Regions from separate parts of the Rheinheimera sp. B2H12 genome, predicted to be linked through region 2. Evidence: predicted binding sites of a transcription regulator. Region 2 holds the regulator's gene; each other region holds the start of a gene.

Region 1 (4,758 bases), 1.3 Mb from region 2:
ACCGCCGGATTGAACAAGGTGAACATCCGCTACTCGCCTCCTACAATGGTTCACGTGAAGTCGGCTTTGCGGTGGTCGCCACCACCCTGGTGCTGATTTCAGTGTTTGTACCGCTGGTATTTATGCAAGGCGATTTAGGCAAACTATTCACTGAATTTGCTTTGGCTGTGGCAGCAGCTGTAGCTTTTTCTGCGGTGGCGGCACTGACGCTGACGCCGATGCTCTGTAGCAAAATGCTCAAACAGGATAAAAAAGAAAGTGGTTTTAGCAAAGTTGTCCATCAGTTCTTTATTCGGGTTGAACATGGCTACCGCGCCCAGTTACAGCACGCCACCCGGCAAAAATGGCCAACGATGCTGTTGTTGTTATTGTGTTTTATCGCCAGTGGTTATTTATTAAAACTGTTGCCATCAGAACTGGCTCCGGCCGAAGATCGAGGCACCTTTTTTGTCATGATGAGTCCGGTCGAAGGTGCCAGCTACAGCAGCAACAGTAAAAATATGCGGCTGGTTGAAGATATTTTATTGCCCTACTACGAAAAAGGTGAGCTGAACCGTTTGTTGATCCGGGTGCCGGGTTTTGGTAACAGTGGCGGTATGGCGATCGTCGGCAGTGAAAACTGGCACAACGGCCAGCGCCGCACGGCCGAATTATTGCCCGAAATCGCCGACAAGCTCAATGCGCTGCCGGATATCCGTACTTTTATTAACCAGCGCAGTGGTTTAAGTGGCGGTCGTGGTGGCGGCGGCCGGCCGGTGCAGTTTGTCATTCAGGGCAATACCTATGAAGAGCTGGCGCGCTGGCGCGATCTGGTGCTGGAAAAAGCCCAGCAGAATCCAAAGTTGTTGATGCTGGATCATGATTATAAAGAAACAGTGCCGCAGGTTTTGGTCGAGATTAACAGTGAGCGGGCAGCTGATCTCGGTATCTCAGTGGGTGTGGTGGGTCGGGCACTGGAAGCCATGCTGGGTGGACGTCGAGTCACCACTTTCCTGGATCGGGGTAAAGAATACGATGTCATTCTTGAAGGTACCGATGCTGATTTCAGTCAGCCAGGCAATATTTCCAATGTTTATGTCCGTTCCAGCGGTACCAATCAATTGATCCCACTGGATAACCTGGTGACCTTGCGCGAAGAAGCCACCTCTTCCACCCTGAACCGATATAACCGGATGCGTGCTATCACTATTTCTGCCAATCTGGCACCAGGTTATAGTCTTGGCGAAGCGCTGACATTCCTCGAAGACATAGTCCGGACTGAAATTGATGTGCCTGTTGGTATCGAGTACAAAGGCGAATCGATGATGTTCAAAGACAGCGGTGAATCAACGGTGATGATTTTTGCGCTGGCACTGATCATTACCTATTTGGTGCTGGCAGCACAGTTTGAAAGTTTTATCCACCCGCTGGTGATTATGCTGACAGTCCCGCTCGGTCTGGCTGGTGCGCTGGGAGGCTTGTATCTGGCTGGCATGACGCTGAATATTTACAGTCAGATTGGTCTGGTGATGATTATTGGTCTGGTGGCCAAAAACGGCATTCTGATTGTCGAATTTGCCAATCAGCTGCGTGATCAGGGGGTGGAATTCTTAGAAGCAATCCACCAGGCTTCTGTGCAACGATTAAGACCAATCGCGATGACCGCCTTTACCACAGTGATGAGTAGTATTCCGCTGATTATCACCACTGGCCCTGGTTCAGAAAGCCGGATGGTGATTGGCATGGTCATTTGCGCCGGGGTTGGTTTTGCCACCCTGCTGACCTTGTATGTGGTTCCTGTGGCTTATGTGGCACTGGCCCGTAACACCAGTTCTCCGGAGACCATTGCCAAGCAACTTGACGAACTGGCAAAACAAAAATCAGCTCGGTAACAGGCAGATTTATCTTCAGTGCCGGCCAGACTCCAATGCTGAGTCTGGCCGGCACTATTTTGTCAGTCCGGCACCAATGAACTGAAATATAAATTTTATATAAAAACAGAAACTTGGCTAAAGTCGCGGCATAATTGTCAAGCTCCAAGTACAATCTTGCGCAGCACCGCTGAAATAAACCGCAAATAAAACTATAGTTTTGCCAGTAACCGCCGATAAAACACACAGATTTCCACCAACCAGTATGCATAGGGACCGACCATGAACCTGCAGCCACTCAATAGCAAAACCACCCCAGTCGCCGCCAGCACTGAAGATAATCAGGTTGTAAAGCAAGAACAACGAGAGCTGACGGGCACGGAAAAATCCCAGGCCAATAAGCAGCAACTGAATGCCACTATCATTCAAAGCCAATTTGAACTGAGCTTAAAGTCTGACAATAAATCACTGAATTTATTGTATAAATCAGTTATTTCTTCGCTAGCTACTGAATTTGAAGATTATCTGCAAAAGGCCACTGAAGCCGGTAAAACCGGTGAAAAGGTCACCAATCCTTACGGCACTGATACCGACACCTCACCTAAAGCCACGGCCGATCGGATCCTGACTTTCGCCACCGGCTTTTATGACACTTTTAAAAAGCAGAATCCAAACTTGTCAGAAGAAGAGGGGCTGGAGCAATTTATCAGTAAAATCAGTGCCGGTATCGATCAGGGATTCGGTGAAGCCCGCGATGTGCTGGATAGTCTGAAACGGCTGGATGGCAAAGTGAAAACCGATATAGATGAGACTTACGACTTAATCCAAAAGGGTTTAACCACCTTCAGGGAAAGTTTTAATAAAAAGCCGGATGATCTGGTGACCACCCAGCCAGTGAAAGACGCCTCGGCATAACGGCCGCAATCAGCTGACCTACCAGCAACCGGTCAAGGTTCATAGCGACGCTGACCGGCTGCCAGTTCAATTGGCTCAACGGCAACAATAAGTGGCCAGCGCCCGCTGTACACCAAGAATATTGCCATCTTTACTGAAAGTTTTGCTGATCGGCTCTGCAGTACTGCTGAGCCAGATTTTCAGCTCGGCATCCAAATCAAAGTGACCTTTGGTTTCAGCACTGAACCTGATCACAGACCGATAAGGGATCGACTGATATTCTTTTTTGCTGCCAGTGAGACCCTGCTTATCCACCAGAATGAGCCGCCGATTAGAGCGTGTTGACCTTTGGTGTGTGAATTTTGTTCAATCGGGGGCCGCCAGCCCGCGAAAGGAGCTGCGAAGCTTAGTGATCTAAGCGAGTAGCGAGTGACAAAGGGCTGGCGAGTCCCCGGTTGAACCCTGCGGGCAGCGTTTGGCTGACCTTTCTACGGCGTTATCGCCCGCTCATGTAGAATAACTACACATCGCGGGCTCTGCCTTGTATAAAAGCCAGCCAAACAGCTGCAAAAACATACACCAAAGGTCAACACGCTCTAGTAAACACAATCAGGTCCCGCACCAGTTTATACACTTGTTCAGGTTTTTCCCCTTCCGCCAAAATGGCTTCCAGTTCAGTTTCCACATCACTGACATCAATGGCTCCGGCTGAGCCTAATAAACTACTGAATAATCCCATTGGCGACTCCCTGAACTTTGTTGCATCGCAGCATCGACCTGACATCTGCTGTTCGCCAGCATAAAAGTATGCAGGCATTGAAGCAATAGTGCAGTTGAATGCCGCCCGCAGTCAAAATGGCAACACCTGACCATCCCAATGCAATAAACATCCATGTTGCGCTGGCGTTAGCCTTGCTGCAACCGCCCATAACCTGCTGGCAGTTGATGCTGGGGCCTGTAGTTGCCCGGCAGGCAGATTACGCAGGAATGGTTCAGCCAGCGCTGTGGCAGTGGTGCCAGGATGCACAGCCACCAGCAGAGTTGCAGGCTGCAAACGCCGCAGCTCAATGGCCGTTGTTTTCACCAGCATATTCAGTGCAGCTTTCGCCGACCGGTAACTGTACCAACCACCCAGTTGGTTATCGCTGATACTGCCGACTTTGGCACTGAGCACCAGCATCCGTACCTGCTGCTGTGACAAATAAGGCAACAATATTTTCAGTTGCAGTGCCGGTAATAAATAATTGACCCACCAACTGCTCAATGCCGCCCTAATTTCGAGTTGACGCAGTGATTTCTCCGCTTTTACTGCATCTTGCTGCAATAAACCCTGACAGCTGATAATGAGATCAGGCTGAAATTGCTGACAAAGTCTGGGCAGCAACTCAGCCAATACCTGCTCAGTCTGTTGCATCTGCAGCTCGCTGCACTCAACATCAGCAACTGTCGCAGTCTGATATGCAAACCAATGCACCCGGGCATCCAGTCCAACCGGCCTTGTTTGCCGGCTGACCGCAACGGCTTGCACTCCTTGGGCGACCGCTTCAGCCAGCAGTGCCTGACCTATGCCACTGCCTGCGCCTAACACCAGCACAGCTCTGGCGATGACATCACTCATAATCTGGCCCCTGCTTGCCCGCTCAGTAACAAAGTAGCGGCTTGCTGCCCCGACAGCCAGGCATTTTCCACCCGACCGCCTAAAGTCCAATCACCGGCGACAGCCAGTCGTAATTTCTGATCAAACAGCACACCACAAGGCGGAACCGTTTCATCATAACTGGCATATAACCAGCGATGGGCCAGCGCAGCTTGCACCTTGAGCGGAAAAGCAAGCACTTCAGCTAAAGCTTGGGTGGCTGCGGCTATCACCTCGTCACTACTGGCTTGTAACAAAGCAACACTGGCTTCGGCAGTCAGATGCACCAACCATTGTTCAGCTGGCTCAGTCGTATGATTGCTCAGACTAAACGGCAAGCGGCCTGGTTTATCATTTTGCCGGGCAGCAAAGCGCAAC
Region 2 (4,758 bases):
CTTCGCCTTCCAGCTCTAAGTTAATTTCTTTTTGCAACGACCGTGCTAAGTCACGAACAACCCGGGGGAAACGGCCAAACACTTTTTTGATTGGCTGCATCCGTGTCTTCATCACTGCACCTTGCAGATCAGCAGTCACCACATCCAGATTTGAAATGGCTTTGCTCATTTCTTCGTTTTGCGCCACGCTGGATAAACTGACCAGCCGGTTTCTCACCAGCACCAGTTCACCGACCATATTCATGATCTGATCAAGGCGTTTGGTATCAACCCGAACCGTGGTATCCGCCTGGGCCGCATTAGCCGTGCCTTTGCCATCATCCGCATCTTTATCGCGGGCAACTGGGGCCGCAACTGGAGCTGGTTTAGCTGGTTCTGCTGCTTTAGGTGGTTCAGCTTTCGGTGCTGGTTTAGCAACTGCAGGTTCAGTTTTTGCGACCGCAGCTTTCACCGGCTCCGCGGTTTTTGCTACCGCGACCGGGCCCGCCGGCGCTTTGCCTTTACCATGCAGTTCATCTAATAATGATTCGAAATCATCTTCACTGATTTCATCAGCGCTTGATGATGATTTGGCCGCAACCACAGGTGGCGGTGTCTGAGCGACAGCGGCCGGGGTAGCGACTACAGGCTCGTGACTGGCAGGAACAAAAGAGCCTTTACCATGTAACTGATCCAGGATGGCTTCAAATTCATCATCGGTAATATCATCGGTTGCAGACGCAACAGGACCAGCTGGGATCACAGTCGGGGCGACCGCAGCGGCTTTAGCAGCAGGAGCTGCAGTGCCATGTAATTCATCAAGCAAACGCTCAAATTCATCTTCAGTAATATCATCAATAGAATCAGATAGCTGACTTTCACTGCCGCCTTCTATTTCCAGCGACACTGCGGCATCAAAAGTATCTAAACTCATTTCCGGTGCTGCAACTGCAGCAACTGCCTGTGGCGCATGAGACTCATCGGCAGATGCAGGCTCACTCAGACGATGTAAAGCATGTAATAACTCTGGGCTAGCTGGCTCAAGTGGCTGACGGTTTTGCACATTACTGAACATCTGATTGATGGCATCAAGTGCCTGCAATATCACATCCATCAGTTCAGAAGTGACCCGGCGTTTACCAGTACGTAAAATATCGAAAACGTTTTCAGCACCATGACAGGCATCGACTAATTCTGTCAGTGACAAAAAGCCAGCACCACCTTTGACCGTATGAAAACCGCGAAATATTGCATTTAATAAATTGGAGTCGTCTGGATTATTTTCTAGTTCGACCAACTGCTCCTGCAACAGCTCAAGGATCTCACCGGCTTCGACTAGGAAATCCTGTAAAATGTCCTCATCTAAATCAAAGCCCATGCTAGCCTACCTCTCTTAAAAACCTAAACTTGATAATAAATCATCAACATCGTCCTGACCTGTGACGACATCATCACGCGACGCTGCATCGATAATCGGACCTTCAGCTTCATGACCTGCTTTTGGTTTTTTCACCACAGCAGGTCTGTCTGCCGGCGCGACATTGGTCTGACCAAAAGCCGTCAACAAACCAATCAGGCTGTCTTCAACTTCACGCACCAATTCAATGACGCGGCGTAAAATCTGCCCGGTCAGATCCTGATAATCTTGTGCCATCAGCACTTCAGTTAAAGAACTTTGCAGACTTTTGGCATCATTGGATGCCTGTTGCAAAAAACCATTAAGACTATGGCATAACTCTTTGAATTCACCAAGTTTCAGGTCGCGCTTCATCAAACGTTGCCAGTCGGGAAGGATCAGACCAAGGCCTGAATTAAGTTTATCCGCAATTGGCAGGCATGATTCGACGGCATCCATGGTCTTGTTGGCGGCTTGCTCAGTCATATCAATGACATGAGTCAAGCGGCGTTTGGCATCCGGAATGTCTTCAGACAGTAAATTACTGATGGAAGGATCGACCTGAAAACTTTTTAAAGAGTCGTGAAGCTGACGGGTTAACTTACCAACTTCAGCAAACAATTCGGAGGAGCCCGGCACCGCTAGCCCCTGCACAAGTTCGTTTGCAGCGTCCTGCTGCTCCATCTCTAACAACTGCACAAGCTCACGAGCCTGTTCTAAGGTAATAATAGGTGCCGTAAGTGCAGACATGGCGCCACTCCTGTGTCAGATACGGTTAACCTAAGCGTTCAAATACTTTTGACAACTTCTCTTGTAAGGTGGCGGCTGTAAAAGGTTTAACGATATAACCGTTCACCCCTGCCTGCGCAGCGGCGATGATTTGCTCTTTTTTCGCTTCAGCGGTAACCATCAACACCGGGATGTGTTTTAGTCTCGCGTCTGCACGGATGGCACGCAATAAATCAATCCCCTGCATGCCAGGCATGTTCCAGTCGGTGACGACGAAGTCGAAATCACCATTCTGTAACATCGGTAACGCTGTGCTGCCATCATCCGCTTCTGAGACATTTGTAAATCCCAGATCACGTAACAGGTTTTTGATGATGCGTCTCATAGTAGAAAAATCATCTACCACAAGAATTTTCATGTTCTTATCCAAAATCCCCTCCGACGAGATACCTCAATGGTTATTCTCAAGTATTACAACCAGTCCTGCATGCGGGCTCTTAACCTGACTAATGCCTGACTATGGATTTGACTGACCCGAGATTCGCTGACGCTTAACACTTCGCCAATCTCTTTCAAATTTAGTTCGTCATTATAATATAGCGACAATACTATTGCTTCCCGTTCAGGTAAGCTACTGATATTTTTTATTAAAGCCTGTTGAAACGAATCATTAGCCTGTTCTTCATATAAATGATCATCTTGCCTGTCATCCGCAGTGACCAAAACATCCTCAGAAATACCTAAATCTTCGATGCCAATAATTCTGCCACTGCTGACATCACTCAGCATATGGTGATATTCATCTAAAGTTATATCAAGTTTTTCAGCAACTTCAACATCTTTTACGTCCCGACCCAATTCTGCCTCTAATTCGGCGATTGTTTCAGCAATTAAACGGGCATTACGATGCACTGAACGTGGTGTCCAGTCGCCGCGACGCATTTCATCCAGCATAGCACCCCGAATCCGAATGCCAGCAAAAGTTTCAAAACTTGCCCCTTTGCTGCCGTCAAAATTCTTGGCGGCTTCAATCAAGCCAATCATACCGGACTGAATTAAATCATCCACCTGCACACTGGCTGGTAATCTGGCTAGCAGATGATAGGCAATCCTTTTCACCAGTGGCGCATGTTTTTCGACCAATTGTTGCATTCGATCTGCAGCACCGTAGGCTGCCAGGCGACTATTCACGCCAGGCCCCGGTTTGCTGATTGGCCTTGCACCAACTGTTCAAGAAAGAATTCCAGATGACCCGACGCGCTCGGCGGCACAGGCCATTGAACCGCACGGGTCGCCAGCGTTTTAATGGCCAAAGACGCCGGTGTTTTCGGGAAGGCGTCGACAAAGGCTTTTTGCTTTCTGGCTGCTTTACGAACATTTTCATCAAATGGGATAGTGGCAACTAATTCCAGCGTCACATCCAGAAAACGGTCAGTCACCCGACTCAGCTTGGCAAATAATTCCTGACCTTCTCTTAAGCTCCGTACCATATTAGCCACGATTTTAAACTTTTGCACTGAATGTTCCCGGCTAAGGATCTTCATCAGGGCATAAGCATCGGTAATGGAGGATGGTTCGTCACACACCACCACTAAGACATCTTGTGAGGCACGGGAGAAACTTAAAACCATATCAGAAATGCCAGCGGCAGTATCCACTAGCAAGATATCAAATTGGGTTCTTAATTCGGAAAATGCCCGGATCAGACCGGCATGTTCGGCCGGGCTTAATTCAGTCATCGACTGAGTTCCGGACGTGGCAGGGACAATTTTAATACCAAATGGACCTGTCACCAGAATATCGTCAAGCTCAGCTTCACCGGATAACACATGGGATAAGTTACGCTCGACTCTTAAGCCAAGCATTACATCGCAGTTGGCGAGGCCTAAGTCGGCATCTAACACCAGCACACGTTTACCCATTTGCGCCATTGCCATGGCGAGATTCAGCGTGACGTTGGTTTTACCAACACCGCCTTTACCCCCTGTCACTGCAATAACTTTTACCATCTGCTGCTTCATTCTTCTCAGGCCACTGGCTTGATCGTAAGTTAATTCATGATTATGCATAGGTCTCTTCCGCTCGCATCATCCCATCCTGATACCACTGATGACCCGAACTATTGTGTGCCATGCGTAGTTGTTCTGCCTGAGCCACCATCACAGCTGCTTCGGCAATATCGATATCCTCAGGTACCCGCTGACCATTGGTCAAATAACTGACGGGTAAAGCATTTTGAATTGCGACGTTAATAATCTCACCGAGACTTAAGCATTCATCAAGTTTGGTGAAAATACAACCCGCCAGGGTAATTCGTTTAAAATGCTCCACTGCCTCTTGCATGACACGCGCTTGCGATGTCGCAGACAATACCAGATAACTTTTTATTTTGACACGCGAATTATGCACTAAAGCTGAGAGATTTTCAGCAAGTCTGACATCTCTTTGACTCATTCCGGCGGTATCAATCAAAATTAATTTGCGTTGACCTAACGAAGATAACAATAGACCGAGTTCTTCATGATCACGAGCTTGTTTCACCGGACAGCCAATAATTCGGCCAAAAGTCGCTAATTGTTCAAAAGCACCGATGCGAAATGTGTCAGTGGTGATCAGTGCGACCTGGTCGGCGCCATGGCGTTTGGCAAATTGTG
Region 3 (4,758 bases), 1.4 Mb from region 2:
TGTTGTAACAGCGCTAAATCCAGTGGTTTGACAAAACGCATATCGACCAGAGTGGCATTGAGGCTGTCTGCCACTGTTTTGGCGCTTTGTAACAAAGTTCCAAATACCAGTAAGGCGACGCCTGTGCCCTGACGGATGGTACGGCTTTGACCCACCGGCAGCAACTGCATCTGTGATTCCGGGGCTATACCTGTGGCTGAACCACGCGGGTAACGCACAGCTGCAGGGCCTTGGTGCTGATAACCGGTATACAGCATCTGGCGACATTCATTTTCATCGGACGGCGCCATAATCACGACATTGGGAATGCAGCGCAGGTAACTTAAATCAAAAGCACCTTGGTGAGTGGCGCCATCGGCACCGACAATGCCGGCCCGGTCAATGGCAAACAGCACGTCCAGATTCTGCAGCGCCACATCATGAATAAACTGATCATAACCGCGTTGCAGAAAACTGGAATAAATCGCCACCACAGGTTTTAAACCTTCGATTGCCATGCCTGCAGCCAGTGTGACTGCATGCTGCTCGGCAATAGCGACATCAAAATAACGATCCGGGTAAGATTTAGAAAACTGCACTAAATCTGATCCTTCCCGCATGGCTGGGGTGATGGCCTGCAATTTGGCATCTGCGGCTGCCATGTCACAAATCCACTGGCCAAAGATATTGGAAAATGTTGGTTTACCAGCTTTTTTCGCTGGTTGGCTGGTATTAGTCGGATCAAATTTACTGACTGCATGGTAGCCAATTGGATCTTGCTCGGCCGGTGCATAACCTTTGCCTTTTTTGGTCACCACATGCAGCAATTGTGGGCCTTTTAACTGTCGCATATTGCGAATGGTATCAACCAGATTATTCACGTCATGGCCGTCAATTGGGCCAATGTAGTTAAAACCCAGCTCTTCAAAAAAGGTGCCTGGCGTGACCATGCCTTTAAAATGCTCTTCAGCACGGCTAGCCAGCTCATGTAACGGCGGTACCCCACTTAAAATCTTTTTGCCGCCTTCGCGCAGGCTGGTATAAAAATTACCGGATAAAATTCTGGCAAAATAACGGTTCAGCGCGCCAACATTTTCCGAAATTGACATTTCGTTGTCGTTGAGGATCACCAGCATATCGGGTTTGACTTCACCAGCATGGTTCAGTGCTTCAAACGCCATGCCGGCGGTAATAGCGCCATCACCAATCACAGCAACCACTTTGCGGTTTTGCTGTTCGGCTTTGGCTGCGATGGCCATGCCAAGAGCGGCACTGATGGACGTGCTGGAATGACCCACAGTCAGGGTGTCGAATTCACTTTCTTCCCGGCAAGGAAACGGATGCAAACCATCCAATTGCCGGATGCTTGGCATCCGCTCACGGCGACCGGTCAGAATCTTGTGCGGGTAAGCCTGATGACCCACATCCCAGATCAGCCGATCAAAGGGGGTGTTATAGACATAATGTAAAGCGACTGTCAGTTCAATAGTGCCAAGACCTGAGGCGAAATGGCCACTGCTCTGACTGACAGATTTCAGTAAATAATCTCTCAGCTCGTGACTGAGACGAGTCAACTGGTCTTGCGGCAGCTGGCGAAGCTCAGCCGGCAGATTGGCTTTGGCTAATAAAGGGTAATCAAGAATATCTGGCGCCATCGTCTGAACCTTGGTCAAAAGCTGCGTGCAATTACGTAATGAGCAAATGCGCTGAGTTGTTGGGTATCGTAAGGTAACACAGAAAGTGCGGTGTTGGCTTGCTCAAACAGTTGCTGAGCTTTGGCTTTTGCCGCAGACAAGCCTAACAAAGCCGGGTAAGTCGCTTTATTGGCCTGTTGATCTGAACCTTGTGGTTTACCTAGCACGGCGGTATCACCTTCAATATCCAGGATGTCATCCTGCACCTGAAAGGCCAGGCCCAGCGCCCGGGCATACTGGATCAGCGCAGCTAATTCAGCCGCGTCTTGTTTCGGGCTGCAAAGCCAGGCCATCCGGACCGTACATTCAATTAAAGCACCGGTTTTTAACTGATGCATCGCTTCCAGCGCTGTCACTGTCATCTGTTTATTGGTATGCGCCAAATCAATGGCCTGGCCGCCGCACATGCCCTGATAACCGCCTAGTTTAGCCAGTTGCTGCACCATCGCCAGCCTATTGGTTGCGCTGACCTGTTGATAAGGATGGCTGGCCAGAATATCAAAGGCCAAAGCCTGCAGCGCATCACCTGCTAAGATGGCGGTGGCTTCATTAAAAGCTTTATGGCAGGTTGGTTGACCGCGGCGTAAATCATCATCATCCATCGCGGGTAAATCATCGTGGATCAGCGAATAAGTATGTAAACATTCAATCGCTGCTGCCGGAGCATCTAAATCAGTCAGACTGGCCCCCAGCATTTCACCACAGCTGTACACCAGAAAAGGCCGGATCCTTTTGCCGCCATTGAGCAGACTGTAGACCATAGCATCATGTAGCATCTGGTCATTGCGTGGCTGTTGCTGCAAAAGAGCCGACATCTGTTGTTCAACCCGTTGCTGAAACACAGATAAAGAAAGCAAAGACACGTTATTCTCCTTGTTCCGGCTGAAATGGCACCAGTTGGGCGGGCTGTAACAGGATTTGTACCTTTTGTTCCGCCGCCTGTAGTTGTTGCTGGCTTTGCCGTGCGAGTAAAATGCCGCGTTCAAATTGCTGCAGGGCATCATCAAGTGATAAATCACCTTGTTCCAACTGGTGCACTATCGATGCCAAATCTGCAATCATTTGTTCGAATTGTGGCTGATTTGCCTGCTTTTTACTCATCATCCGCCCCTTATAAAAGTGTGCGCAAAGTTACCTTAGCAAAGTGTTATGGTCAATCAGATTGGTCGGTCCGGCAACTAAAATCAGCTGGCGGTGGAAATTTTTTTAACGCTTGACGGATAATGGCCGATAAACCACGATAAGCTATTATCGTTTAAGTATTTAGCTTTACTCAGCATCAGGAGTTTTCTGTGGATTTAGCAACAATACTCGGGTTAGTCGCCACTATCGGTATGATGGTTTGGGCTATGTATCTGAGCGCCTCTGGCGATTTGGCGATGTTTTATGATTTCATTTCTATTGTTATTGTGTTCGGCGGTAGCATTACCGTTGTATTCATGAAGTTTACTTTGTCGCAGTTGGGAGGTAGTTTTAAAGCTGCTGGCAAAGCTTTTATGTTCAAAATCGATTCGCCCGAAGTTCTGATTGAAAAAGCGGTGCAGTTGGCGGATTCTGCCCGAAAAGGTGGCTTTTTGGCGTTAGAGGAGGCTGAAATACCGAATGAGTTTATGCAAAAAGGCATCAATATGTTGGTCGATGGTCATGATGCTGATGTGGTCCGTGGCACCCTGGAAAAGGATATTGAGCAAACCTATAACCGACACGGCATTTATATTGCAATCTTCAAGCAACTGGGGGATTTAGGCCCAGCAATGGGAATGATCGGCACTTTAATAGGTCTGGTTGCCATGTTAGCCAATATGTCCGATCCAAAAGCGATTGGTCCTGCAATGGCCGTTGCCTTATTAACTACATTATACGGTGCTGTGCAAGCGAACTGTCTGTGTATGCCGCTTGCTGATAAAATGGCGATACGTAACGAAGAAGAAAAAACCAGCAATCAACTTATTCTGGATGCCATTATGGGCATTCAGGATGGACAGAATCCCAAAGTTATCGAAGGGGTATTACGTAATTATTTGATGTCGAAAAAACGTGAAGCAAAAGTTGATGGTGAATAGGGGGTCCTATGGCTGAATGTCCAAAGTGCCCGCCACCGGGTCTGCCTGCATATATGGGTACATTTGCTGACTTAATGTCATTGCTGATGTGCTTTTTTGTGTTGTTGTTGTCTTTTTCCGAAATGGATGTGCAGAAATTTAAGCAAATCGCCGGTTCGATGGCTTTTGCTTTTGGTGTGCAAAATAAAATTGAAGTCAAAGACATTCCCAAAGGTACCAGCGTGATTGCGATGGAGTTCAGACCTGGGCGGCCTGACCCAACTCCAATTGATACCATACAGCAGCAAACCATTGATATGACTCAGCAAACAATGGAGTTTCAGGCTGGCGAGGAAGATTCTGCTGGCGGACGTCAGGAACAACGGGAAGATAAAACCGGTGGTGCCAGTGATAGTACCGATGAGCAGACTCAACAGTCCCCCAGTGAGCCTGAAACTGCGGAGATGCAGGAACAGGTCAATGAAATGGTGAAAAAAATTGCTGAACAAATGGAGGAACAGATCCAGGATGGTGCTATCGAACTGGAGTCTTTAGGTCAGCAAATTATTATTCGAGTGCGGGAAAGTGGTGCTTTCCCATCCGGTTCTACTTTTTTACAACCGCGCTTTAAGCCAATTATTCAGCAGGTTGGCGCCATTTTACGCGATATTCCGGGCGAAATTACCATCTCCGGTCATACCGATAATGAGCAGGTTTCAGATGAACTGAACAGTAACAACTGGGAATTGTCGGCAAAACGGGCCGTTTCGGTTGCGACTGAAATGCTCAAAGGGACCGGCCTGGAAAAAGATCGTTTGGTGGTGGTCGGCCGGGCTGACACCAGACCTTTGGTGCCGAACGATACCGATCAGAATCGGCGCCGTAACCGCCGGGTAGAGATTTCAATCTTGCAAGGTAAAGCAAAAGAGTCACAACCGCTGCAATTGCGCGACAATCCTGTGCCGCCGCCTGCCAGCGAACAGCCCCCTGCGAAGCAAGGCTGATGCGGTCGCATTAACTTCAACTCCCGCTGACCGGCTTGC

The links. The regulator FliA, encoded in region 2, starts transcription of late flagellar genes. The targets are predictions, from matches to a motif close to GCTAAAGTTNNNNNNNNNNCNGCCGATA.
Region 1: the regulator FliA is predicted to act here: its motif matches at 2,062-2,089, upstream of AC53GJ_RS13905 (DUF5610 domain-containing protein).
Region 3: the regulator FliA is predicted to act here: its motif matches at 2,879-2,906, upstream of pomA (flagellar motor protein PomA).

The regions. Positions count from the first base shown of each region.
Region 1 is NZ_CM184363.1:3,238,620-3,243,377, forward strand. It holds gene AC53GJ_RS13900 (efflux RND transporter permease subunit) at 1-1,871, shown strand, start outside; gene AC53GJ_RS13905 (DUF5610 domain-containing protein) at 2,133-2,765, shown strand; gene AC53GJ_RS13910 (PH domain-containing protein) at 2,841-3,059, opposite strand; gene AC53GJ_RS13915 (PH domain-containing protein) at 3,331-3,483, opposite strand; gene AC53GJ_RS13920 (SDR family NAD(P)-dependent oxidoreductase) at 3,595-4,362, opposite strand; gene AC53GJ_RS13925 (NAD(P)/FAD-dependent oxidoreductase) at 4,359-4,758, opposite strand, start outside.
Region 2 is NZ_CM184363.1:1,892,541-1,897,298, reverse strand. It holds gene AC53GJ_RS08250 (chemotaxis protein CheA) at 1-1,357, opposite strand, end outside; gene AC53GJ_RS08245 (protein phosphatase CheZ) at 1,373-2,125, opposite strand; gene cheY (chemotaxis response regulator CheY) at 2,151-2,522, opposite strand; gene AC53GJ_RS08235 (RNA polymerase sigma factor FliA) at 2,576-3,295, opposite strand; gene AC53GJ_RS08230 (MinD/ParA family protein) at 3,292-4,173, opposite strand; gene flhF (flagellar biosynthesis GTPase FlhF) at 4,166-4,758, opposite strand, start outside.
Region 3 is NZ_CM184363.1:3,252,769-3,257,526, reverse strand. It holds gene dxs (1-deoxy-D-xylulose-5-phosphate synthase) at 1-1,634, opposite strand, end outside; gene ispA ((2E,6E)-farnesyl diphosphate synthase) at 1,649-2,536, opposite strand; gene AC53GJ_RS13975 (exodeoxyribonuclease VII small subunit) at 2,538-2,777, opposite strand; gene pomA (flagellar motor protein PomA) at 2,966-3,736, shown strand; gene AC53GJ_RS13965 (flagellar motor protein MotB) at 3,745-4,719, shown strand.